Regions from separate parts of the Microbacterium sp. NPDC058389 genome, predicted to be linked through region 2. Evidence: riboswitches for the same ligand, from Rfam matches in the RefSeq annotation. Region 2 holds a riboswitch; the other holds the start of a gene.
What was found. Region 2 has a riboswitch for thiamine pyrophosphate ahead of ACFWJ8_RS06450 (ECF transporter S component). Riboswitches for the same ligand answer to the same signal wherever they lie in the genome.

Region 1 (11,506 bases), on a different contig from region 2:
CGACACGGAGATCGGGCAGCTCGAGGATCTTGCGGCTCTCGTTGCGGAGCTTCTTCTCCTCGTCGGTCTCGTTGTCGCCGTCGTCCACCAGGTTGCCGGCGAACGGGATGACGTCGAAGGCGATCGGGGCGATGTACTTCTCGGGCTGCGGGAAGTCGAGGGCCGCACCGTCACGGGCGAGGCGCTCGACGTCGCCCTGCGCGAGCGCGCCCTCGAGCTGACCGAGGAGCTCCTGGACTCCCGCAAGACCCGAGCCGCTGACGGCCTGGTAGGTGCTGACGATGAGGCGTTCCAGACCGGCCTCGGCGTCGAGGACCTTCAGGATCGGCATCGCGGCCATCGTGGTGCAGTTGGGGTTCGCGATGATGCCCTTGCGCGCCTCGGCGATCGCGTGCGGGTTGACCTCGCTGACGACGAGCGGGACATCGGGGTCCATGCGCCACGCGCTCGAGTTGTCGATGACGACGGCGCCGGCCTCGGCGAAGCGGGGCGCGTAGGCACGGCTGCCGGTGGCGCCGGCCGAGAACAGCGCGATGTCGATGCCGGCGAAGTCGGCGGTCGCGACGTCCTCCACCGTGACGGCCTTGCCCTGGAAGATGACGTCCGACCCGGCGGAGCGCGCCGTCGCGAACGCACGGATCTCGCGCACCGGGAACCCGCGCTCCTCGAGGATGTCGATCATCGCACCGCCGACCTGGCCGGTGGCGCCGACGACGGCGACGGAGAGTCCTGAATCGGAGATGCGGGTCATGACGTGTTCCTCAGCGGGGCGTGGAGCGGACGCGCGGGCATCGTCGGACGCGCGGGGTTTGGGTGATTCTACCGCCGCCCCGGACGGCCCCGGCTCGCCGTTACATCGAGCGACGGGATGCCGCGGCCATCGGCTGCGCCGGGCGAGCGTAGCGACCGTGCAGGTCAGCCCCGCGGCACGCGCAGCTTGAAGCCGAGGTGCGACGGGGTGTAGCCGAGTCGCTCGTAGAAGCGGTGGGCATCGATGCGCGCGGCGTCGGACGTGAGCTGGATCAGCGTGGTGCCGAGCGCCGGTGCGGCGACCTCTTCGACCCAGCGCATCATGGCCGCGCCGATCCCGGACGACCGCCGGTCGCTCGCGACCCGGACCGTCTCGACCTGCAGGCGGTCCGAGCCGGCGCGGGCGAGGCCCGGGATGACGGTCAGCTGCATCGTGCCGACGAGACGCGCACCGTCGGTCACGACGAGCTGCGTGTTCGCCGGATCGGCCTCGATGCGGGCGAGCGCGCGGGCGTAGGCAGGACGGTTCTCGTCGAGCCCGTTGTCGCCGCGGGCGGCGCTGATGGGGTCGTCCGACAGGAGCGCCATGAGCGCGTCGAGGTCGTCGGCCCGCGCGTCGCGCAGCGTGACGCCGGCGTCGCGCGTGGCGAGGACGACGGGAAGGTCGAGCCCGGCGAGCACGCCGGTCAGCGGCCGGTGCCGGCGTGGACGACGGCGTCGATGTCGCCGTCGAGGCCGTAGGCCGTGTGCACCACGCGCGCCGCCTCGGCGAGGTCGTCGCCGCGCACCACGACCGAGATGCGGATCTCGGACGTCGAGATCATCTCGATGTTGATGCCCGCGACGCTGAGCGCCTCGAACAGCGTCGCCGAGACGCCCGAGTGGGTGCGCATGCCGGCGCCGACGACCGACAGCTTGCCGATCTGGTCGTCGTGGACGAGGCTCTCGAAACCGATGTCGGCCTGGTCGGCGGCGAGCGCCTTCAGCGCCGTCGCAGCGTCGGTCTTGGGGAGCGTGAACGAGATGTCGGTGCGACCGGTGGTCGCAGCCGACACGTTCTGCACGATCATGTCGACGTTGGCGCCGGACTTCGCGACGACCTTGAAGATCTCGGCGGCCTTGCCCGGCACGTCGGGCACGCCGATGACGGTGATCTTGGCCTGGCCGAGGTCGGTGGCGACTCCGGCGACGATGGGCTCTTCCATCTCTTCTCCCTCTTGGCCGTCGGGAGCGGTCATTCCCGGGCCGAGCACGTAGGTTCCCACGCCCGAGCTGAACGTGGAGCGGGCGTGGATCAGCACGCCGTGACGGCGCGCGTACTCGACGGCGCGGATGTACAGCACTTTCGCGCCGTTGGCGGCGAGCTCGAGCATCTCTTCGGCCGAGACGACCCCCAGCTTGCGGGCCTTCGGCACGACGCGCGGGTCGGCCGTGAAGATGCCGTCGACGTCGCTGTAGATCTCGCACACGTCGGCGTCGAGCGCCGCCGCGAGGGCGACGGCGGTGGTGTCGGAGCCGCCGCGGCCGAGCGTCGTGATGTCGCGGGTGTCGCGGTTGAATCCCTGGAAGCCGGCGACGATGACGATCGCGCCCTCGTCGAGCGCCTCGCGCAGGCGGATGGGGGTGACGTCGACGATGCGGGCGGAGCCGTGGTCGGCGGTCGTGATCATGCCCGCCTGGCTGCCGGTGAACGACCGTGCCTCGAAGCCCATCGAGTGGATCGCCATCGCGAGCAGCGCCATCGAGATGCGCTCGCCGCTGGACAGCAGCATGTCGAGCTCGCGGGGCGCCGGGATCGGGGCGACCTGACCCGCGAGGTCGAGCAGCTCGTCGGTGGTGTCGCCCATCGCGCTCACCGCCACGACGACGTCGTGCCCGGCGCGACGCGTGTCGACGATCCGCTTCGCGACCCGCTTGATGCTCACGGCATCCGCGACCGACGATCCGCCGTACTTCTGGACGATCAGCGCCACGATGAAACTCCACGCGTGTCTTGAGGGGCCGGATGCCGCACCCGACGTTCCATCTTACGGAGGCGTTCATGCGGCCTCCGCCATGTGTCGGGGCGGGGTCTCGCCGCGGCGCGCGTCCGGCGGCGGAATCGCGCCGGGCGCTAGCATCCCGAGCATGGACGAGCTTGCCGCGTGGTCCGAGTTCAACGTCGCGATGGCCGGCGCCACCGCGGCCCTCGCAGGCCTGGTGATCGTCGCCGCCAGCGTCAACATCGGCCAGATCATCAAGGAGGCGTCGCTGACGTCCCGCCTCGCGGCCGGCATCGCGGGGCTCGTGCTCGCCCTGATCGCATCGGCGATCGCCCTGATGCCCGACGTCGACCCGGTCGCCGCCGGCATCGCCGTGATCGTGCTCGCGATCGCCGCCGGCGTGTTCCAGGTGCAGGCGTCACGGCGGATCTTCGAGAACCGTCATCCCCAGAACCGGATGCGGGGGCTCAAGGCCGCAGTGGGCTTCGTCGCGCCCCTCGCCTACACGGTCGGCGGCGCGCTCCTGATCGCCGGCGTCGCCGCGGCGCCCGTCTGGCTCGCCGTCGGATCGCTCATCGCGGTCGTCGCGGCGCTGCTGATCTCGTGGATCGTCCTCGTCGAAGTGCTGCGCTGACGAGATCAGCCGGAGGCGACGGGGGGAAGGTCGCTGTCGGCCGCGCGCGAGCGGAACGTGCCGCCCGTCGCGGCGAGCCAGCAGCCCACGAGCACCAGCGGGAAGCCGATGATCAGCCCGGGCGTGATGGGCTCGCCGAGGATGATCGTGCCGAGCACGATCGCCACCACCGGGTTGACGTAGGTGAACAGCGGGGCCCGCACCGGCCCGACACGGGCGATGAGCGCGAAGAACGTGATGAAGGCGATGGCCGTGCACAGGACGGCCAGGGCGACGAGCGACACGGTGCTCTCGAGGGTCGGCACCTCGTGCTGCGTCAGGAACGCGATGGGGGTGTAGAAGATCCCCACCGCGAAGAGGGCGAGCGTGATCGACCCGAGCGACGGCACGTCGCGCAGCTTCGTCGCGATGACGAACGGGGCGATCGCGTAGAGCAGCGCGACCAGCAGCACCTCGCCGACCGCGAGGAGCCCTCCCCCGCCCTCGACGGCGAGCCCCGGTCCCGCGACGATCACGAACACGCCCGCGAACCCCACGAACAGGCCGATGGCCCGCCATGGGCTCAGCACCGAGCGGTCGCCGCCGCCGAACGCGATGATGGCGGCGAACAGCGGCACGGTGGCCACCAGCAGTCCGGTCAGTCCCGACGGCAACGTCTGCTCGGCGTGGCCGAGCAGCAGGAACGGGCCGGCCATCTCGATGCCGCCGAACAGCAGCACCCACCCGATCTTGGCGAAGGCCGGCCGCAGCGCCTTCGCCCGGATGGCGAACGGCAGCAGCAGGACCGCCCCGAGCAGGGTGCGTCCGGCGACCACCGCCGCCGGCGAGTACGACTCCACCGCGATGCTGATGAACAGATACGGGATGCCCCACAACAGCGCCATCGCGGCGAACAGCAGCCACGCACGCGTGTCGAACCGCTGGACGGGATTCATCCGGTGCCCTTTCTCGCCATCGAACCAGGGTGCACCGGTCGAAGGCTCGGCGCGAGGATCGCGAACGACACTCTACGACCGATCTCGGACATCGCGAGCGGTCGGACCACTCCGGCTCAGACCGAGCGCCGGCCCTCGAAGGCGCGGCCGAGGGTGACCTCGTCGGCGTACTCGAGGTCGCCGCCGACGGGGAGGCCGGAGGCGAGCCTGGTCACCGAGATCTCGAGCGTGTGCAGGAGCCGGCTGAGGTAGGTCGCCGTCGCCTCGCCCTCGAGGTTGGGGTTGGTCGCGAGGATGACCTCCTGCACGGTGCCGTCCGCGAGACGCTGCATCAGCTGCGCGATGCGCAGGTCGTCGGGTCCGATCCCCGCGATCGGGCTGATCGCGCCGCCCAGCACGTGGTACAGCCCGCGGAACTCGCGTGTCCGCTCGATCGCGGCGACATCCTTGGCATCCTCGACGACGCAGATGAGCGTCTGGTTGCGCCGGGGGTCGCGGCAGATGGAGCAGCGCTCCTGCTCCGAGACATTGCCGCACACCTCGCAGAAGCGCACCTTCTCGCGCACCTCGGCAAGGAGCTCGGCCAGGTGCGACACGTCGAAGTTGGGTGTCTGCAGGATGTGGAACGCGATGCGCTGCGCCGACTTCGGCCCGATGCCGGGGAGGCGGCCGAACTCGTCGATCAGGTCTTGGACGATGCCGTCGTACATGGGCTAGCTGAACCTCGTCGGGGGCTCGTAGGGCTCCTCGCCGACGAACGTCGCACCGAGCACCTGACGCACGACTGCCTCTCCGTACCGCTGGACGCCGTCGTTGCGCGGGCGCACGACGGGGGTGATCGGCGGTGCCACCGTGGGCGGCACCGGGACGTCGACAGGCGCACCCGACTCGTCGATGCCCAGATCGTCGTCGGGCTCGTCGTCGCGCTCGACTGCGGGCGCCAGCTCGGTGCGCGGCAGCACGTCGCCGTCGTGAGGGACGTCCTGGGGCGGAGCCAGGGTCGCGACGCGGGCGCGCGCCGCGTCTTCGGGCTCGTCGTCGACGGCGAACTGGCCCATGCTCGGCATCGCCGCGGGGCCGGGATCGGGCGGCGGGGCGTCGTCGTCGGACGGGATCGGCGCGACGGCCCAGTCGGTGACCGGTGCGGCCGCCGCCGGGGCTGCGGAGGCGGATGCCGCACCCCGCGGTGCCGGAGCGCTCGGCGCCGATGCGTTCGACGCCGACGCGCGCGGCGTGGAAGGCCGGGGCGGGGCGGAAGACGCGGGCGGGGCGGAGGACCCGGACGGGGCCGAGGACCCGGAGGCTGCGGGGGGCCCGGCGGGGGCGGCCTGCGCCCGTGGGGCTGCGGCAGCCACCGGCGCGGCGGCAGAGGCGGACGCGGCAGCCGCAGCGGCGGCAGGTGCCGAGGGGCCTCCGGCCGCCGGCGCAGACGCGGGAGCCGACCCGGCTCCCCCGGACCCTGACCCGGGCTCGGCGAGCCGGGGCAGGAACTTCACCTGGCTGCCGAACACCTGCTCGATGGCGCTGCGCACGTCGAGGAACGCCCCCTGGCCATGCGGCTTGGGCTTGAACTTCGTGAGGTCGCCCGCGCTGGAGAACTCCAGGGCGACCACATGGTCGTCGCCCTGGGCCGTGACGGCGATGGGCCGCGAGCCCGTCGCGACCATCCACGACGACCGGCTGATGCCCTCGAGGCGGGTGAGCACCTCGGGCCACGCCGCGACGAGGCTGTCGGTCGTGAGCTCGCGCGGGGCGGCGACCACGGGCTCCGGCGCGGAGACGGGAGCGGCAGGCGCGGAGACGGGAGCGGCAGGCACAGAACCGGCCGTGGATGGCGCTTCGGCGCGCTCGCCCCTCGCCCGCTCGGCCACCGGTGCGGCTGCAGCGGTCGGAGCCGACGGGATCGCAGGAGCCGCGGCATCCGCTCCCCTCGCCAGCACGCGGGCGACCATCAGCTCGAGCTGGAGTCGCGGCGAGGTGGCTCCGGTCATGTCGTCGAGCGTCGCGACGACGAGGTCGGCGATGCGCGACAGCCGCGACGTGCCGAAAGCGTCGGCCTGACGCTGCTTGCGCGCGAGGTCTTCGGCCGAGACGCCGCGGAGCACGGCGGCGGCACCCTGACCGGTCGCGGCGACCACGATGAGGTCGCGCAGGCGCTCGAGCAGGTCGTCGACGAAGCGGCGCGGATCCTGACCGGTCTGCACGACGCGGTCGACCGCCGAGAAGGCCGCCGCGGCGTCGGACGAGCCGAACGCGTCGATGACCTCGTCGAGCAGTTCATCGGGTGTGTACCCGAGCAGTGCGACGGCGCGGGCGTAGGTGACCTTGGCGTCGTCGGAGCCGGCGATCAGCTGGTCGAGCAGCGACAGCGTGTCACGCGGCGAGCCGCCGCCGGCGCGCACCACGAGCGGCAGCACGCCCGGCTCGACCGCCACGTGCTCCTGCGTGCACAGCTGCTCGACGTACTCGAGCATCGCCGCGGGCGGCACGAGCCGGAACGGGTAGTGGTGCGTGCGCGAGCGGATCGTGCCGATGACCTTCTCGGGCTCGGTCGTCGCGAAGATGAACTTGACGTGGTCCGGGGGCTCTTCGACGAGCTTGAGCAGCGCGTTGAAGCCCTGCGGCGTCACCATGTGCGCCTCGTCGAGGATGAAGATCTTGAACCGGTCGCGAGCCGGGGCGAACACGGCGCGCTCGCGCAGGTCGCGCGCGTCGTCGACGCCGTTGTGACTCGCCGCGTCGATCTCGACCACGTCGAGCGACCCGCCGCCGCCGCGGCCGAGCTCGATGCAGCTGTCGCACTTTCCGCACGGGACGTCGGTCGGACCCTCGGCGCAGTTGAGGCAGCGCGCCAGGATGCGGGCGGACGTCGTCTTGCCGCACCCGCGGGGGCCGGAGAACAGGTAGGCGTGGCCGACCCGGTCGCCGCGCAGCGCGGTCATCAGCGGCTCGGTGACCTGACCCTGCCCGATCATCTCGCCGAACGACTCGGGCCGGTAGCGGCGGTAGAGGGCTGTGGTCACACCCCCAGCCTACGGCGTGGTCCCGACACTTCGGCAGGCGCGGCGCATCGCATCGGTGCGGCCGATCACGGGCCTGCTAGATTGCTCGGCAGTGACACGGGGTGCCCGCATGGCGGGCTGAGAACACACCCGTCGAACCTGATCTCGATCATGCGAGCGAAGGGATGTCGCGATGAACACGCGCGCCGCCACCGTCCACCTGTCCCCCTCCGACGCGCTCACCGCGCTGCGGGATGCCACACCGCTCGTGCAGTGCATCACCAACGCCGTGGTGACCGGCTTCACGGCCAACGTTCTCCTCGCCGTCGGCGCCGCGCCCGCGATGTGCGACCTGCCCGGCGAGGCGGGCCTGTTCGCCGGCATCGCCGACGGCGTGCTCGTGAACCTCGGGACCCCGGGCGCCGAGCAGCGCGACGGCGCCCGCGAGGCCGTGCGGGCGACCGAGCGCTGGGTGCTCGATCCGGTCGCGGTCGGTGCCCTGCCCGTCCGCACCGCGTTCGCCGCCGAACTGCTGGAGCACCGGCCCGCGATCATCCGCGGCAACGCGTCCGAGATCCTCGCGCTCGCGGGCGCCGGGGCCGGCGGTCGCGGGGTGGACGCCACGGAGGGCACGGATGCCGCGGCCGGCGCCGCCCGCGAGCTCGCGCTGCGCACCAGCGGCGTCGTGGCGGTGTCGGGTCCCGTCGACCTCGTGACGGACGGCACGGAGGTCGTCCGGATCGGCGGGGGCGACGCCCTGCTGACCCGCGTGACCGGCGGCGGATGCTCTCTCGGCGCCGTCATGGCCGCGTTCCTCGGCGTGTGCCGGCCGCTCGACGCGGCGGTGGCGGCATCCGCCCTCTACGCCGCCGCGTCGGAGCGCGCGGCCGCCCGCTCCGACGGACCGGGCTCGTTCGCCGTCGCGCTGCTGGATGCGCTGGACGCGGTGCGCCCGGCCGATCTCGACGGCCGCGCGGTCGCCGAGACCGCCGTCGAGACGGCGGGCGCCCGATGAGCCTGCAGCTGCACTTCGTCACCGACGACCGGCTGCCGTTCGACCGCACGAGGGACGTCGTCTCCGCGGCGGTCGACGCCGGGGTCGATGTCGTCCAGCTGCGCGTCAAGGGCGGCACGGCGCGCGACCTGCTCGCACAGACGGTCGCGCTGTCGGACGTCGTGGCCGGACGCGCGCTGTTCGTGGTCGACGATCGCGTCGACATCGTGCTCGCGGCCCGCGACGCGGGCGCACGCGTCGACGGCGTCCATCTCGGGCAGAGCGACCTGCCGCCCCAGGCGGCGCGCCGCCTGCTCGGCGACGACGCGTACGTCGGCTGGACGGCCAACACCCCAGCCCACCTCGCGGCCGCCGCCGCGTTCCCGGCGGGAACCCTCGACTATCTCGGCGTCGGCGTCATCCGGCCGACGTCGACCAAACCCGACCACCCGCCGGCGCTCGGCGTCGACGGCTTCGGCCGGCTGGCGGCCGCCGCGGCGCTCCCGTGCGTCGCGATCGGCGGCATCGGCATCGACGACATCGCACCGCTGCGCGACGCGGGCGCGGCCGGCGTCGCCGTCGTGTCGCTGCTGTCGGCCGCCGAGGATCCGGCGGCGACCGCACGCGAGCTGCGCCGGGCGGCCGACGCCACGACGGCCGGGGTCGTGCGATGAGCGGCATCCCCCGCGTCCTCAGCATCGCCGGGACCGACCCGACCGGCGGTGCCGGCATCCAGGCCGACCTCAAGACGATCGGGGCGCTGGGCGGTTACGGCATGGCTGTCGTCACGGCGCTCGTCGCGCAGAACACCCGTGGCGTGCGCGAGGTCCACGTGCCGCCGACGGCCTTCCTCCAGGCGCAGCTCGACGCCGTGTCGGACGACGTCGAGATCGACGCCGTCAAGATCGGGATGCTGCAGGACGCCGCGATCATCGGCGTCGTCCGTTCCTGGCTCGCCCGCGTGCGGCCCCCGGTCGTCGTGCTCGACCCGGTGATGGTCGCCACGAGCGGCGACCGGCTGCTCGACGCAGCGGCCGAGCACGCGCTGCGCGCGCTGTGCGCGGATGCCGATCTCGTCACCCCGAACCTCGCCGAGCTCGCCGTGCTGACAGGCCTCCCCGTCGCCACCACGTGGGCGGACGCCCTCGACGCCGCACGTCGTCTGCACGAGACCACCGGCACGCTGGTGCTGCTCAAGGGCGGCCACCTCGACGGCGCCGAATGCCCGGACGCGCTCGTCGGCCCCGGTGGCGTGCACGAGGTCGCCGGCCACCGGGTCGCGACGCGCAACACGCACGGCACCGGTTGCTCGCTGTCGTCGGCCATGGCGACGCTGCGCGCGGGCGGCGCCACGTGGCCCGATGCCCTCGTGCGCGCCAAGCAATGGCTCACGGGCGCGCTCGCCCACGCCGATGCGCTGCGCGTCGGACAGGGCAACGGCCCGATCGACCACTTCCACGCGCTGCGGACCCCCGCGTCGCCGGCATGGTCGGCGGAGGTGTGGGATGCCGCCGCTGCCGTCCGGGCGGACATCGAGGCGTGCGCGTTCGTGCGGGGCCTCGGCGACGGGTCGCTGGAGCGTCACGCGTTCACGTGGTATCTCGCGCAGGACGCGCGCTATCTGGGCGAGTACGCGCGCCTGCTGGCCCGCGCGAGCGCCCTCGCGCCGACCCCGGACGAGCAGGCCTTCTGGGCCGGGTCCGCCCGATCCGCCCTCGTCGAGGAGCAGCGGCTGCACGACACCCACCTCGCCGGCCGACCGTCCGCAGAACCGGCACCGACCACGCGCGCGTACACGAACCACCTGCACGCGTCGACCCGGACGTACGGTGAGCTCGTGGCTGCGCTGCTCCCCTGCTTCTGGATCTACGCCGACCTCGGCACGCGGCTGACCGCAGCCCGTCATGCCTCCCACCCGTACGACGACTGGCTTGCGGCCTACGGCGATCCCGCGTTCGCCGAGGCCACCGCGCAGGCGGTGCGGATCGCGAATGCCGCAGCCCGGGGCGCGTCCATCTCCGAGCGCGCCCGCATGTCGGAGGCGTTCCGGCGATCGGCCGAGTTCGAGCTGCTGTTCTTCGAGGCGCCGGCCGACGTCGTCCTGGCGAGAGGCTGATCCGCGCCGGTGACCCGCGATGCGATGCGCTGAGCCTGCCGAAGTGTCGGCCTCGGCTGGCAGACTCGGCGCATGGCGATGATCGGCACCCCCGGCGGCACCTCAGAGCGGCCGGCCGTCTTCTTCTCGGGGCCTGACGAGTTCCGCGCGTGGCTGGAGGCCAACCACGACTCGGCCACCGAGCTGTGGATGGGCCTGTACAAGAAGCACGTCGCCGAACGCCCGCTGACGTGGGAGCAGGCGGTTCCCGTCGCGCTCTGCTTCGGCTGGATCGACTCGGTGGCGCAGCGCATCGACGACGACGCCGTGCGCCAGCGCTGGTCGCCGCGCAAGCCCTCGAGCAACTGGTCGAAGGTGAACATCGAACTCGTCGAGCAGCTCACCGCCCAGGGACTCATGACCGAGGCGGGGCTCGCGGCCTACGCCCGGCGCCGAGAGGACCGCACCGGCGTGTACTCGCACGAGAACCCCGGTCAGGAGCTGCCGCCCGAGTGGTCCGCCCGCGTCGCGGCGGACGCCGCGGCCTCCGCGTTCCTCGACGCGGCCACCCCGACCTACCGCCGGCAGGTCGTCCACTGGGTGCTCTCGGCCAAGCAGGAGGCCACGCGCGAGCGGCGGCTCGCCCAGCTCATCGAGGACAGCGCGGCCGGCGAGGTCGTGCCGTTCCAGCGCTACGGCGAGCTGCCCAAGTGGGTCGTGCGCGCCGCCGAGGCCGCTCGCGCCGCAGCCGCCGCCCAGGACTGAGCGGCGGCATCCGGCCATCGGCGCGAGCCGGCCGCAGGTCAGTCGTGCGCGGCCGTCTCGGAGTCGGCGACGATGATGGGGATCGTCGAGGTCACCGTCGGCACCGAGGCCGACAGCAGCGAGCCGTCCTCGCGGCGTGCTTCGCCGAGCGTGCGCAGCGTGGGACGCCCCGGGATCACCGGCCCCTGGCCGTCCAGCGCCACCACGACCTCTTCGCCCGCGCCGACGACGTAGCCGACGCCGCGCACGCTGAAGCCGACGGGGTCGCCCTCGCCTGCCTTCACGTGCAGCTCGTCGCGCGTGACGGTGACGGTCAGCGGCGTGCCGTGCCAGTGGAGCGTGAACTCCA
Region 2 (11,506 bases):
GGTCGGCGACAGCTGGAACGACATCGAGATGTTCCAGGTGTGCGGTGTCGCGGTCGCGATGGGCAACGCGCACCCGGAGCTGAAGGAGCTCGCCGACTTCGTCACCACAGATGTGCTCGACGACGGCATCGCGAACGCGTTCGCGCGCCTCGGCCTGGTCTGACGCCTCGTTCAGCTGTCGGCGGCAGCGGGGGCCTCGGCGCCCAGGTTGACGAGATTGCCGCCCGGGTCCCGCACCTGCGCCACGCGCTCGCCCCACGGCATGTCGGCGGGCGGCTGCTCGGCGTGCCCGCCTGCGGCGAGCCACGCCGTGAACGTCGCGTCCACGTCGTCGACGTAGAACCACAGCGCCGCGCGGTCCCCCACCGACGGGGGCAGGGCGTCCGGGTCTCGGCCGATGCCGAGCGTGGTCCCGCCCAGCTGCAGCGACACGTAGTCGTCCTGGTCGCCCTCCCCGAACCGGTAGACCACGGCCGCGTCGAGCGCGTTCTCGTAGAACCGTACGAGCTCCGCGAGGTCTCGCGTCAGGAGGATGGGGAACAGGCTCTGCACCGCCATGTCCCCACCCTACGTCGGCGCGCTCAGTCCAGGAAGATGTCGGGGAACAGCTCCGAATCGGGCGTCCCGGGCACTGCCGCATAACCCGAGAAGTCCGTCACACCGGCCGCTTCGAGCACGTCCTCGACGATCAGCGTCTGACCGGTGTACTCGCGTGCCGGCTGCGTGAAGATCTCGTACGCCGCGTCGGCGTATACCTCGGGCGTGCGGCTGACCTTCATCATCCGGTCGCCGCCGAGCGCGAACTGCACGGCCGCGGTCGCGATGGTGGTGCGCGGCCACAGCGTGTTGGCGGCGATGCCGTCCTTCGCGAACTCGGCCGCGAGACCCAGGGTCGCCATGGTCATGCCGTACTTCGCGAGCGTGTAGCCGGTGTGGCCGCCGAGCCACTTCGGCGACAGGTTCAGCGGCGGCGACAGCGACAGGATGTGCGGGTTCGGGGCCTCCTTGAGGATCGGCACCGCCGCGCGCGAGAGCATGAATGTGCCGCGCACGTTGACGTCCTGCATGAGGTCGTACTTCTTCGCCTCGAGGTCGAGCGAGCGCGACAGGTCGATGACCGACGCGTTGTTGACGACGATGTCGATGCCGCCGAACTCGCCCTCGGTCTTCAGCACGGCCTCGGTGATGTCGTCGTCGTTGCGGACGTCGCCGACGATCGGGAGGGCGTTGCCGCCGGCATCCCGGATCTGCTCCGCTGCCGTGTGCACCGTGCCCTCCAGCTTCGGGTGCGGCGTGTCGGTCTTGGCGAGCAGGGCGATGTTGGCGCCGTCGCGGGCCGCGCGCAGCGCGATCGCGAGGCCGATGCCGCGGCTGCCGCCCGACATCAGGATGGTCTTTCCGGCGAGGGGCTTGTCGCTCATCGGGGTCTCCTCGGGTCAGGAACGGGACTTGGTGGATGCCGCGGCGAAGGCCTGCACGCGTGCGCGGGCCTCGTCGGTGTCGAAGCGGGCGCCGATCGAGCGGGCCTCGTCGTCGAGGTTCTCGGCGAACGGGCGGTGCGCGCCGCTGCGGACGAGGCGCTTGGCCTGCCCGAACGCAGCCGTCGCATTGTCGAGCCAGAAGCGCGCGACCGCCTCCGCGCGGGCGGCGACGTCCTCGGCCGGCACGACCTCGGTCACCAGGCCCCAGTCGAGGGCCGTGCCCGCGTCGATCGTGAGGTCCTGCAGCAGCAGCTGGAGCGCCCGGCGCTGGCCGACGGCCGACGGCAGCAGAGTCGAGACGCCGAGGTCGGGGGTGAGCCCGATGTTGGCGTAGCGGCTCACGAACTTCGCCTTCTCGGACGCGACGATGTAGTCGGCCGTCAGCATGAGCCCCAGACCGCCGCCCGCGACCGCGCCCTGCACGGCCGCGACGATCGGCTTGTCCGACTCGACGAACGTGCGGATGCCGTCGTGGATCGTGTGCGCCATCGCCGTGACGTCGGCGCCCGAGGCCCCCGACGTCGCCATCTCGATGACGTCGCCGCCGGCGCAGAACGCCGGTCCGACGGCATCCAGGATCACCGCGCCGACGGAGTCGTCGGACGTGAGCTCGTGGGCGATGTCACGCCACAGCCCGCCGCCCTCGAAGCCCATCGCGTTGAGGGACGCCGGACGGTTGAAGGTCACACGGGCGAGGGCGCCGTCGCGGGTGACGAGGATCGGGTCGCTCATGGGGTTCTCCGCTGTCATCGGTTCGGGGTTCACTTCGGGGCCATGCGGATGGCGCCGTCGAGGCGGATCGTCTCGCCGTTGAGGTAGCCGTTGTCGACGATCGACATCACCAGGCGCGCGTACTCGTCGGGCTTGCCGAGGCGCTGCGGGTAGGGCACCTGCTGGCCGAGGCTCTCCTGAGCGGCCTCGGGGAGCCCGGCGAGCATGGGGGTCTCCATGATGCCGGGGGCGATCGTGACGACGCGGATGCCGTAGCGGGCGAGTTCGCGCGCGATGGGCAGCGTCATGGCGTGCACGCCGCCCTTCGAGGCCGAGTACGCCGGCTGCCCGATCTGGCCGTCGAACGCTGCGACGCTCGCGGTGTTGACGATGACGCCGCGATCCCCCGACCCTGTGGGTGCGGTCTTCGCGATCGCCGCCGACGCCTGTGCGATGACGTTGTACGTGCCGATGAGGTTGACGCGGATGATGCGCTCGAAGCCCTCCAGCGGCGAGGGGTTGCCCTCGCGGTCGAGCACCTTGGCGGGCGGCGCGATGCCCGCGCAGTTGACGACCACGCGCAGGGGACGGGATGCCGCGGCCACCGCGACGGCGGCGGCCACCTGCTCCGGGTCGGTGACGTCGGCGGGGGCGAACGATCCGCCGAGCTCCGCCGCGACGTCGGCGCCGGCCGACGTCGCCAGGTCGACGATGGTCACCGTCGCGCCGGCTGCGGCGAGGCGTCGGGCGGTGGCGAGGCCGAGGCCGCTCGCACCTCCGGTGACGAGGGCCGAGGCGTCCGTCAGGTCCATGGATTCTCCTTCGAAGTCCGAGACGTTGCACGATACCGCGTATCAGCATACGCGGGACTCAGTATCAGTCCAGCGTGCAGCGGCGCGCTCGTCCCAGGCTAGCCGCGCGAGCTCGCCGGGTCACTCGGCGATCGGTCCGCGACGCACGAGCGTCGTCACCCGGTCGAGCAGTTCCGCCGGCCGTGCGAGCAGCAGGCGCGATTCGGGCCGCGCCACGAGGTACTCGCCGAGCCGCAGGGCGGCACGGGCGTCGCCGCGCCGGTAGCCCGACAGGTAGTGCTGCGTCGCGCGCCACTCGACGCGGTCGCCGTCCTCGGTCGTGAGGCGCACCGCGAACGTCGGGGTCTGGCTCGCGTCCAGCATGCTGCCGCCGCCGCCGAGGAGTCCTTCGAGGATGGGGCCGATCGAGTCGCCGAGCGCAGGGTACGGCCACCACGTGGTCGGCGCCTCGATCGCGAGGCTGCGCACCCGCGTCCAGGGCACGAATCCGGTCGGCGCCTCCGCCACGTGCGGCGCGAGACCGGCGGTCGTGAGGCGCACGTGACGCGCGGCAGCATCTCCGACCGCCAGGGCCGCCGTCTCGCCCTCGAGGGCGGTGAGGAGCCCCAGGCGCCGAGTGGCACGCGTGGTGGGCATGCCTCCATCCCACCATGCTCCGTGGCGCGATCCGCCGGTCAGGGGTTGGATGAGGGCATGGAGCTCCGCATCACGCGCGTGTACGACGACCCGGCGCCCGACGACGGATTCCGGGTGCTCGTGGACCGGCTCTGGCCCCGCGGCCTCTCGAAGGAGCGCGCCGCCCTCGACCTGTGGGCGAAGGACGTCGCGCCCTCCACCGAGCTGCGCAGGGCCTTCCACCACGACGGCATGTCGTGGCCGGACTTCGAGGCCGCGTACCGGGCCGAGCTCGCCGGACCGACGCGGCCGGCGCTCGACGCGCTGCGCGACGAGCTCGCCCCGCACGACGTGGTGACGCTGCTGCACGCGGTGCACGACCCGGTGCAGAACCATGCTCTGGTGCTGAAGGCGGCGCTGCTCGGCTGAGGCCGGCCGTCGGCCCTGGTTGCGCTTCGTCTCGCTCGTTCCTCGCTCGCTCAGCGACCGTCCGTTGCCCACCACTCGGTCGCTGAGCGAGCACAACTCGGCGCCCCCCGGTCGCTGAGCGAGCGCCAGCGAGACGAAGCGCGTCCACGCACGACGCCCCCAGGAACCCACGCCCCCCCCCGACCCCCGGTCGCTGAGCGAGCGCCGGCGAGACGAAGCGCGTCCACGCACGACGCCCCCAGGAACCCACGCCCCCCCGACCCCCGGTCGCTGAGCGAGCGCCAGCGAGACGAAGCGCGTCCACGAGCGACCCGCGCACCCGCTCCGCAGCACGCCCCAGCCGACCCGCAGACCGAGCCACCCGGTCGCTGAGCGAGCGCCAGCGAGACGAAGCGCGTCCACGAGCAACCCACGCCCCCCGACCCCCGGTCGCTGAGCGAGCGCCAGCGAGACGAAGCGTGTCTCCGAACGACCCGCGCGGCAGGATGGGCCTATGTCGATCCCGGTCGAAGACGTCGTCGTCCCCGCGAAGGTGCTCGAGCTCGCGCGCGGCGCGGCGCTCGTGCCGGTGTGGCGCAACGAGGACGGCGGGCTGACCTTCCGCACCGACGACGGCCGCCACGTCAAGCACGCACCCCGCACGCTGCTGACCTCCTTCGCGGCGGAGGCCGGACGCCTGGAATGGGCGGGCGCCTACACGCCGGTGCCCCGCGTGCTGGAGGTCGGCGACGACGACACGCACGAATGGATGGTGAGCGCCTCGCTCCCCGGCCGGTCGGCCGTCGACCCGTCGTTCCTAAGGGATGCCGCCACCGCCGTCCGAGCCGTCGGCGAAGGACTGCGCGCACTGCACGACGCGCTCCCCGTCGCCGAGTGCCCGTTCGAATGGACGGTGCCCCGGCGCATCGCGAACGCCGCGGACCGCGGCATCCACGTTCCCGACGCGCTGCGCGAGGCGCCGCGGATCGACCGGCTCGTCGTGTGCCACGGCGACGCCTGCATGCCGAACACGCTGATCGGCGACGACGGCCGGTGGAGCGGCCACGTGGACCTCGGCGCGCTCGGGGTCGGTGACCGCTGGGCCGACATCGCCGTGGCGTCGATGTCGACCGTCTGGAACTATGGCGAGGGATGGGAGGACGCACTCATCGAGGCCTACGGCGTCGAGCCCGACCGCGGGCGACTCGCCTACTACCGGGAGCTGTGGAACGCGACATGACCGACATCACCGGCACCGTCACCAAGATCGACGGGCATGCGAACCTCGTGATCCTGCGGCGCTTCGCCGCGACCGCCGACGAGGTGTGGCGCGAGCTCACCGAGTCCGCACTTCTGGAGCGGTGGATCGGGCGCTGGGAAGGCGACCCCCGCAGCGGGCACGTCACCTTCTACATGACGGCGGAGGCCGAGGACGCCCCGCCCGCCGAGTACACGATCCACGAATGCGACCGGCCACGGCGGTTCGCCGGCGACACCGCCCCCGACGCGGGCGGCTGGCACCTGTGGTTCGAGCTGGCCGAGGACTCCCCCGGCGACACCGTGCTGACCTTCGGGCAGCGGCTCGACGTGGGCGACGACGTCGGCTCGATCGGCCCGGGCTGGGAGTACTACCTCGACCGGCTCGTCGCCGCCCGCGCGGGCGTCGACGTCGCCACCGTGGACTGGGACGACTACTTCCCCGCGCTGCAGCCGGCCTACGAGCGCCTGGTCGCCGCGGACTGATCGGCGGCGCCCCGCCGGCGCGTCACGACCAGACGAAGCGGAAGGTGCCCGCCGCCACCGCGGCGCCGATCGCGAGAGCCATGATGGCGACCCCGCCCCCGAGGGCCACGGCATCGCGCACGTGCAGCCGAGACGGGCGCGACCACGTGCGCGGGATGCCGGAGCCGAAGCCCCGCGCCTCCATCGCGGTCGCGAGCTTGGTGCCGCGACGCACCGCGAACACGAGCAGCACGAACGCCATGGAGAAGAAGCGACGGACTGCGCCGGTGTCGCCGACTCCGCGGGCACGGCGGGCGAGGCCCATGCTGCGCCAGTCGTCGAGGAACAGCCCGAGCGTGCGGGTGCCGGCGAGCACGCCGAGCACGAACCGCGACGGCAGCTTCGCAACCTGCGCGAGCGCGTCCGCGAGCTCGGTCGGATCGGTGCGGCCGAACAGGAGGATCGTCGGCAGTGCGAGCGCGACCACGCGCAGGCACACCGCGACAGCCAGGGCGATGGAGTCGTCGCTGATCGTCGCGTACCCGAACGACCAGTACACGCGGCCGCCGGGCTCGGCGTACAGCAGCATGCTGAGGCCGGCAACGGGCGCGAACACCAGGATCGGCAGCATCCGCTTCAGCAGCGTCGTGACGGGAAGCCCCGTCAGCGGCAGGCACGCGAGCTGCAGCACGATCGCGGCGAGCGCGCTCGTGATGTCGATCGAGGCGAACAGCGGCACCGACAGCAGCAGCGCCAGCACGACCTTGGTGACCGGGTTCACGCCGTCGAGCCACGCCGGCCGGGTCTCGACCGCGGGCGCATCCGCGGCGAGCACGGTCACGACGCCACCCCCACGGGCATCCCGAGGTCGATGCGGTGCGCGCCGAGGTGGCGCAGCACGTCGTCGTCGTGCGTGACGGCGACGACGGTCGTGCCGGCGGCGATCTCGGACTGCAGCAGGGCGACGAGCTCGACCCAGCCGCGGCGGTCCTGGCCGAACGTGGGCTCGTCGAGCACGATCACCGGCGGGGCGTCGGCGAGCACGGTGGCCACCGACAGCCGCCGCTTCTGGCCGCCCGACAGCGTGAAGGGGTTCGCGAGCGCGAGCGGCGCGAGGTGCAGCCGCTCGAGCAGCTCGTCGACGATCACGTCGACGTCGGCCGCAGCGATGCCGCGCGAGCGGGGGCCGATGGCCAGCTCGTCGCGCACGGTCGAGGCGAGGAACTGGTGCTCGGGCTCCTGGAACACGGTGCCGATGCGGGTCAGCAGCTCCCGTGAGGTCCACCGCGAGGGGCGCCGGCCCGACCGCCCCGCGAGCTGCGGCGCGGCCAGCACCTCTCCCGCGGCTTCGGGGAGCAGACCGGCGAGCGTCAGGGCGAGCGTCGACTTGCCTGCGCCGTTGGGTCCGACGATGCCTGTCGCGGCACCTCGCGGCACGTGCACCTCGAGCCCCGCACGCACGATCGTGCGACGGTCCCGCGAGACGGACAGACCGGATGCCGCCACCGCCGCCTCGACGTCGCCGCCGGTCGTGTCGAGCACGGGCAGGTCGATCGGCCGGCCCGGGACCCAGACGCCCGCGGCTGCGAGCTCGTCGCCGACGCGTGCGAACACCTCTGCGGGAGGCCCGTCGGCGAGGAGGCCGCCCTCGGCGCCGACGACGATGACGCGGTGCATGAGGTCGGCCCACACCTCGGTGCGGTGCTCGATGACGACGAGCGTCGCACCGCTCTCCCCGACGGCGTGCTCGACCGCCGCGCGCACCTCGCGCACCCCTTCGGGGTCGAGGTTGGCCGTCGGTTCGTCCAGCAGCAGCACGCCCGGCCGCATCGCGAGCACGCCGGCGAGCGCGAGGCGCTGCTTCTGCCCGCCCGAGAGCGCCTTGGTCGCCCGGCCGAGCGGCACGTCGAGCCCGACGGCGCCGAGGGCCTCCGCGACACGGGACGGGATCTCGGATGCCGCGACGCCGAGGTTCTCGCAGCCGAAGGCCACGTCGTCGCCCACCTTCGACAGCACGACGCCCGAGTCGGGGTCCTGCAGCACGAGCCCGACGCGCCCGCGCTGCGTCTCGGGGCGGACGCCGTCGACGAGCAGCATGCCGGTCTCGTCGCCCTCGTCGGCACCGCCGAGCAGCCCCGCGATTCCCGCGAGGAGCGTCGACTTGCCCGCACCGGATGCGCCCAGCAGCAGCACGCGCTGGCCCGGCTCGATCGTGAACGACACGTCGTGCACGGCCGGCGCGCGGCGCCCCGCATAGCGCCAGCCCCAGTCGGCGGCCGTGATGCCCGCGGGTCCGCTGCGGCCGGCCGGGCGGGCCGACGACGCCGCCACGTCAGACCTCGCGTCGCGCTTCGCGTCCGGCGGCGAACCTGTTCAGCGCACCGGTGGCGGCGAGCGCCCGCACCGCGAACCAGCCGACGAGGCCCGCGAGCAGCGCCCCCGACACGACGAGCGAGACCAGGTAGATCACGTTGAACTCGACGGTCTTGAGGATGTTGGGCGAGCTGCCGTAGAACAGCTCGAACACCCACGCGCCGACGGCGGCGCCGATACCGGCGAGCATCGCGACGGGCAGCGTGAAGCGGCGGTACAGGAACACCGCGAAGATCAGCTCGGCACCGAGTCCCTGAACCAGGCCGGACAGCAGCGTCGAGACGCCCCACACGTTGCCGATGAGCATGGAGACGATCGCGGCGATCACCTCGACGAGCAGCGCAGCTCCGGGCTTGCGGATGACGAGGCCGCCGATCACGCCGCCGATGAGCCAGATGCCGACGGCGAGGCCGCCGAGTCCGGGCGTGAGGCCGTCCATCGCGGTGAACCAGGCGTAGCCGACGGTGTTCCAGGCCCAGAAGACGAGGCCGATCGCGACGCCGAGGACGGCGGCGACGACGATGTCGACGACGCGCCAGCGAAGGCGGTGCGAGGTCGCGGATGCCCCTGCGGCGGTGGCCGATGCGGACGTGGACGCGTGCATGTGTTCTCCTCCCTGCGCCGGCATGATCCGGATCAGGTTCGACGGTCGAAGCGTGGGTCGCTTCCTCTCAGCCCGGCTCACCGGACTCCCGTGGTTGTGGCGACGAGTATACCGCCGGCCAGGCAAGGTATCTTTGGCAAGTGACTCCGGACGACGTTCCTGCGCCCTCGCGCCGTGAGCGTCGTGCGCGCACGGGCGAGATCGCGACGTCGCCCGATGGCGTGCTCACGATCCCCGAGGCCGGACCGGATGCCGCCTCCCGCGGCAGCAGCACGGTTCCTGTCGACACGGCCGCCGTGCCGACGTCGATCGCCGCCGCCCCGTTGAGCGGACCCGCCACGCCGGCGCTCCCGGTGTTCGACCCCGCGCCGGCCGCCGACGCCGCACCCGCGGGCTTCACCGACACCGCGCCCGCGCCTGTGACGCCCGAAGCCACCGCGGCCGCCGATCCCGACCCCGCTTCGTTCGTCGCACCGGGCCCCGACCCGGACGACGCACCCGGGCCGACGGCATCCACGTCCACCGGTGCCGCGCTGTCGTGGGTCGACCCGTCCGCCGTCGGCCGCGTGGCCGCGCCGGACGACCTCGCCGCTGCGGCGACGCCGTACGTCGCGGTCGAGGCCGACCTGCTCGCCGACGCACCCCATCGCTCGCCGCTGCGCGCCGGCGTGGTGGTGCCGACCCTCGCGATCGCCGCGGTGCTCGCGGCCTACGCGGGCACGACGCTGCTGTGGCCGCTGAACGCCGTCGCGCCGACGATCACCGCGATCCAGGTGCAGCCCGTCGCCGCGCCCGCCGCGGTGCCCGTGTGGCCCGCGCAAGGCAGCGCCGCCGAGGCCGTCGAAGGCATCGGCACCCTCGCCTCCACCCCCGACGCCGACGCGATCGCGAGCATCACCAAGGTCGTCACCGCGCTCGTGGTGCTCGACGAGATGCCGCTCGCGGTGGGCGAGCAGGGCCCCGAGTACCGCTTCTCCGCCGCCGATCGCAACGCCTACTGGCAGTACCTGCGACAGGGCGAGTCGGCCCTCGACGTCCCCGCGGGCGGAACGCTCACCGAGTACCAGCTGCTGCAGGGCATGCTCATCGGCTCAGCCGGCAATTACGCCGACCGGCTGGCGCAGAGCCTCTTCCCCTCGGACGCCGTGTACGCGTCGGCGGCGAACAAGTGGCTCGCCGCCCACGGCGTGCCCGGCATCACCCTGTACGAGCCGACCGGCATCGACAAGCGCAACACCGCGAGCCCGGAGTCGCTCATCCCGCTCGCTCAGAAGGCCCTCGCGAACCCCGTGATCGCTGAGATCGTCGCGCAGAAGTCAGTCGACCTGCCGGGGGCGGGAACGGTCGAGAACACGAACGGCCTCCTCGCCGACCCGGGCGTCATCGGCCTCAAGACGGGCACGCTCGACGCGTGGAACCTGCTGTCGGCGAAGGACATCGCGATCGGCGACACGACCGTCCGCCTGTACGCCTCGGTGCTCGGCCAGCCCGACGATGCCGCGCGCCTGGCGGCGTCACGCGCGATCTACGCGCAGCTCGAGCAGGAGCTGCAGCTGAAGCCGTCGGTCGAGGCAGGCACCGTCGCCGGCATCGTCGAGACCCGCTGGGGCGACAAGGTCGACGTGGTCTCGTCGGGCGATGCGTCGGTGATCCTCTGGAACGGCGGCGTCGGCACGGTCGCGACGACGTTCTCCCTCGGCGACGCCCGCGACTCGGGCGACACCGTCGGCTCGTTGCAGGTCACGGGGCCGCTCGACGGCGCCACGGTCGATCTGAAGCTCGCCGGCGACGTCTCCGACCCGTCGCCGTGGTGGCGCCTGACGCACCCGCTCGACCTCTTCGGCCTGAACGACTGACGCGGCGCCGCGCCCGTCAGCGGATGAGGCCCTCCGCAGCGAGGTCGTCCCACAGCACCGCCGGGATGTCGACGGCCATCAGCTCTGCGTTGCGCCGCAGCTGCTCGGGGCGACTGCCGCCCACGACGACCGAGCGCACCGCGGGGTCGCGGAGCGTGAACTGCACAGCGGCCGCCGGCAGCGGGACGCCGTGCGCGCGGCACACGGCGAGGACGCGCTGCAGACGGTCCCACAGTTCGTCGGGCATGCGCCCGTACTCGTAGCGGTCGTCGCGCGACGGCTCGTCCTTGGCGAGCAGGCCGGAGTTGAACACGGACGCGGCGACCACGCCGGTCCCGCGCTCGTGGCACGCCGGCAGCACTTCGTCGGCCGCGGACTGCTCCAGCAGCGTGTACCGGCCCGCGATCATGATGAGGTCGAGGTCGGCGCCCTCGACGGCGGCGGCGAGCGCCGACGACACCATCGACCCGATGCCGACGGCATCCACCGCTCCCTCGTCGCGCAGCCCCTGCAGCGCGGGGAACGCCTCGCGCAGCGCCAGGTCGAGGTCGTGCCGCTCGGGGTCGTGCAGGTACAGGACGTCGAGGCGGTCGAGCCCCAGGCGCTCGAGCGACTCGTCGAGGCTCGCGCGGATGCCGGCGGCCGAGAAGTCCCACTCGCGCCGCAGCGTTGTCGGCACGTGGAAGTCCGCGGCGAGGTCGAGCCCGCCGCCGTCGTCGGGGTTCGGGCGCAGCAGCCGCCCGGCCTTCGTCGAGATGACGAACTCGTCGCGGGGCTTCGTGCGCAGGAAGGCGCCGAGGCGCCGTTCCGAGAGTCCGAGGCCGTAGTGCGGCGCGGTGTCGAAGTAGCGGATGCCGGCGTCCCAGGCCGCGTCGAGGATCGCCCAGGCCTGCTCGTCGGTGAGTTCGCGGAACAGGTTGCCGA

Region 1: it holds a riboswitch for thiamine pyrophosphate, as region 2 does, so the genes downstream of both, thiM (hydroxyethylthiazole kinase) here and ACFWJ8_RS06450 (ECF transporter S component) in region 2, are expected to answer to the same signal.

The regions. Positions count from the first base shown of each region.
Region 1 covers NZ_JBHXJQ010000006.1:68,057-79,562, forward strand. The annotation lists gene ACFWJ8_RS10100 (aspartate-semialdehyde dehydrogenase) at 1-751, opposite strand, end outside; gene ACFWJ8_RS10105 (GNAT family N-acetyltransferase) at 916-1,431, opposite strand; gene ACFWJ8_RS10110 (aspartate kinase) at 1,437-2,723, opposite strand; gene ACFWJ8_RS10115 (hypothetical protein) at 2,878-3,366, shown strand; gene ACFWJ8_RS10120 (DMT family transporter) at 3,372-4,301, opposite strand; gene recR (recombination mediator RecR) at 4,418-5,011, opposite strand; gene ACFWJ8_RS10130 (DNA polymerase III subunit gamma and tau) at 5,015-7,324, opposite strand; TPP riboswitch at 7,412-7,506, shown strand; gene thiM (hydroxyethylthiazole kinase) at 7,497-8,318, shown strand; gene thiE (thiamine phosphate synthase) at 8,315-8,971, shown strand; gene thiD (bifunctional hydroxymethylpyrimidine kinase/phosphomethylpyrimidine kinase) at 8,968-10,413, shown strand; gene ACFWJ8_RS10150 (YdeI family protein) at 10,486-11,157, shown strand; gene ACFWJ8_RS10155 (glycoside hydrolase family 65 protein) at 11,196-11,506, opposite strand, start outside.
Region 2 covers NZ_JBHXJQ010000003.1:272,284-283,789, reverse strand. The annotation lists gene ACFWJ8_RS06505 (Cof-type HAD-IIB family hydrolase) at 1-163, shown strand, start outside; gene ACFWJ8_RS06500 (VOC family protein) at 172-558, opposite strand; gene ACFWJ8_RS06495 (SDR family oxidoreductase) at 582-1,421, opposite strand; gene ACFWJ8_RS06490 (enoyl-CoA hydratase/isomerase family protein) at 1,437-2,213, opposite strand; gene ACFWJ8_RS06485 (SDR family NAD(P)-dependent oxidoreductase) at 2,243-3,004, opposite strand; gene ACFWJ8_RS06480 (hypothetical protein) at 3,125-3,640, opposite strand; gene ACFWJ8_RS06475 (DUF488 domain-containing protein) at 3,698-4,048, shown strand; gene ACFWJ8_RS06470 (phosphotransferase) at 4,542-5,267, shown strand; gene ACFWJ8_RS06465 (SRPBCC domain-containing protein) at 5,264-5,770, shown strand; gene ACFWJ8_RS06460 (energy-coupling factor transporter transmembrane component T family protein) at 5,793-6,590, opposite strand; gene ACFWJ8_RS06455 (ABC transporter ATP-binding protein) at 6,587-8,080, opposite strand; gene ACFWJ8_RS06450 (ECF transporter S component) at 8,082-8,726, opposite strand; TPP riboswitch at 8,719-8,828, opposite strand; gene ACFWJ8_RS06445 (D-alanyl-D-alanine carboxypeptidase family protein) at 8,867-10,582, shown strand; gene ACFWJ8_RS06440 (aldo/keto reductase) at 10,599-11,506, opposite strand, start outside.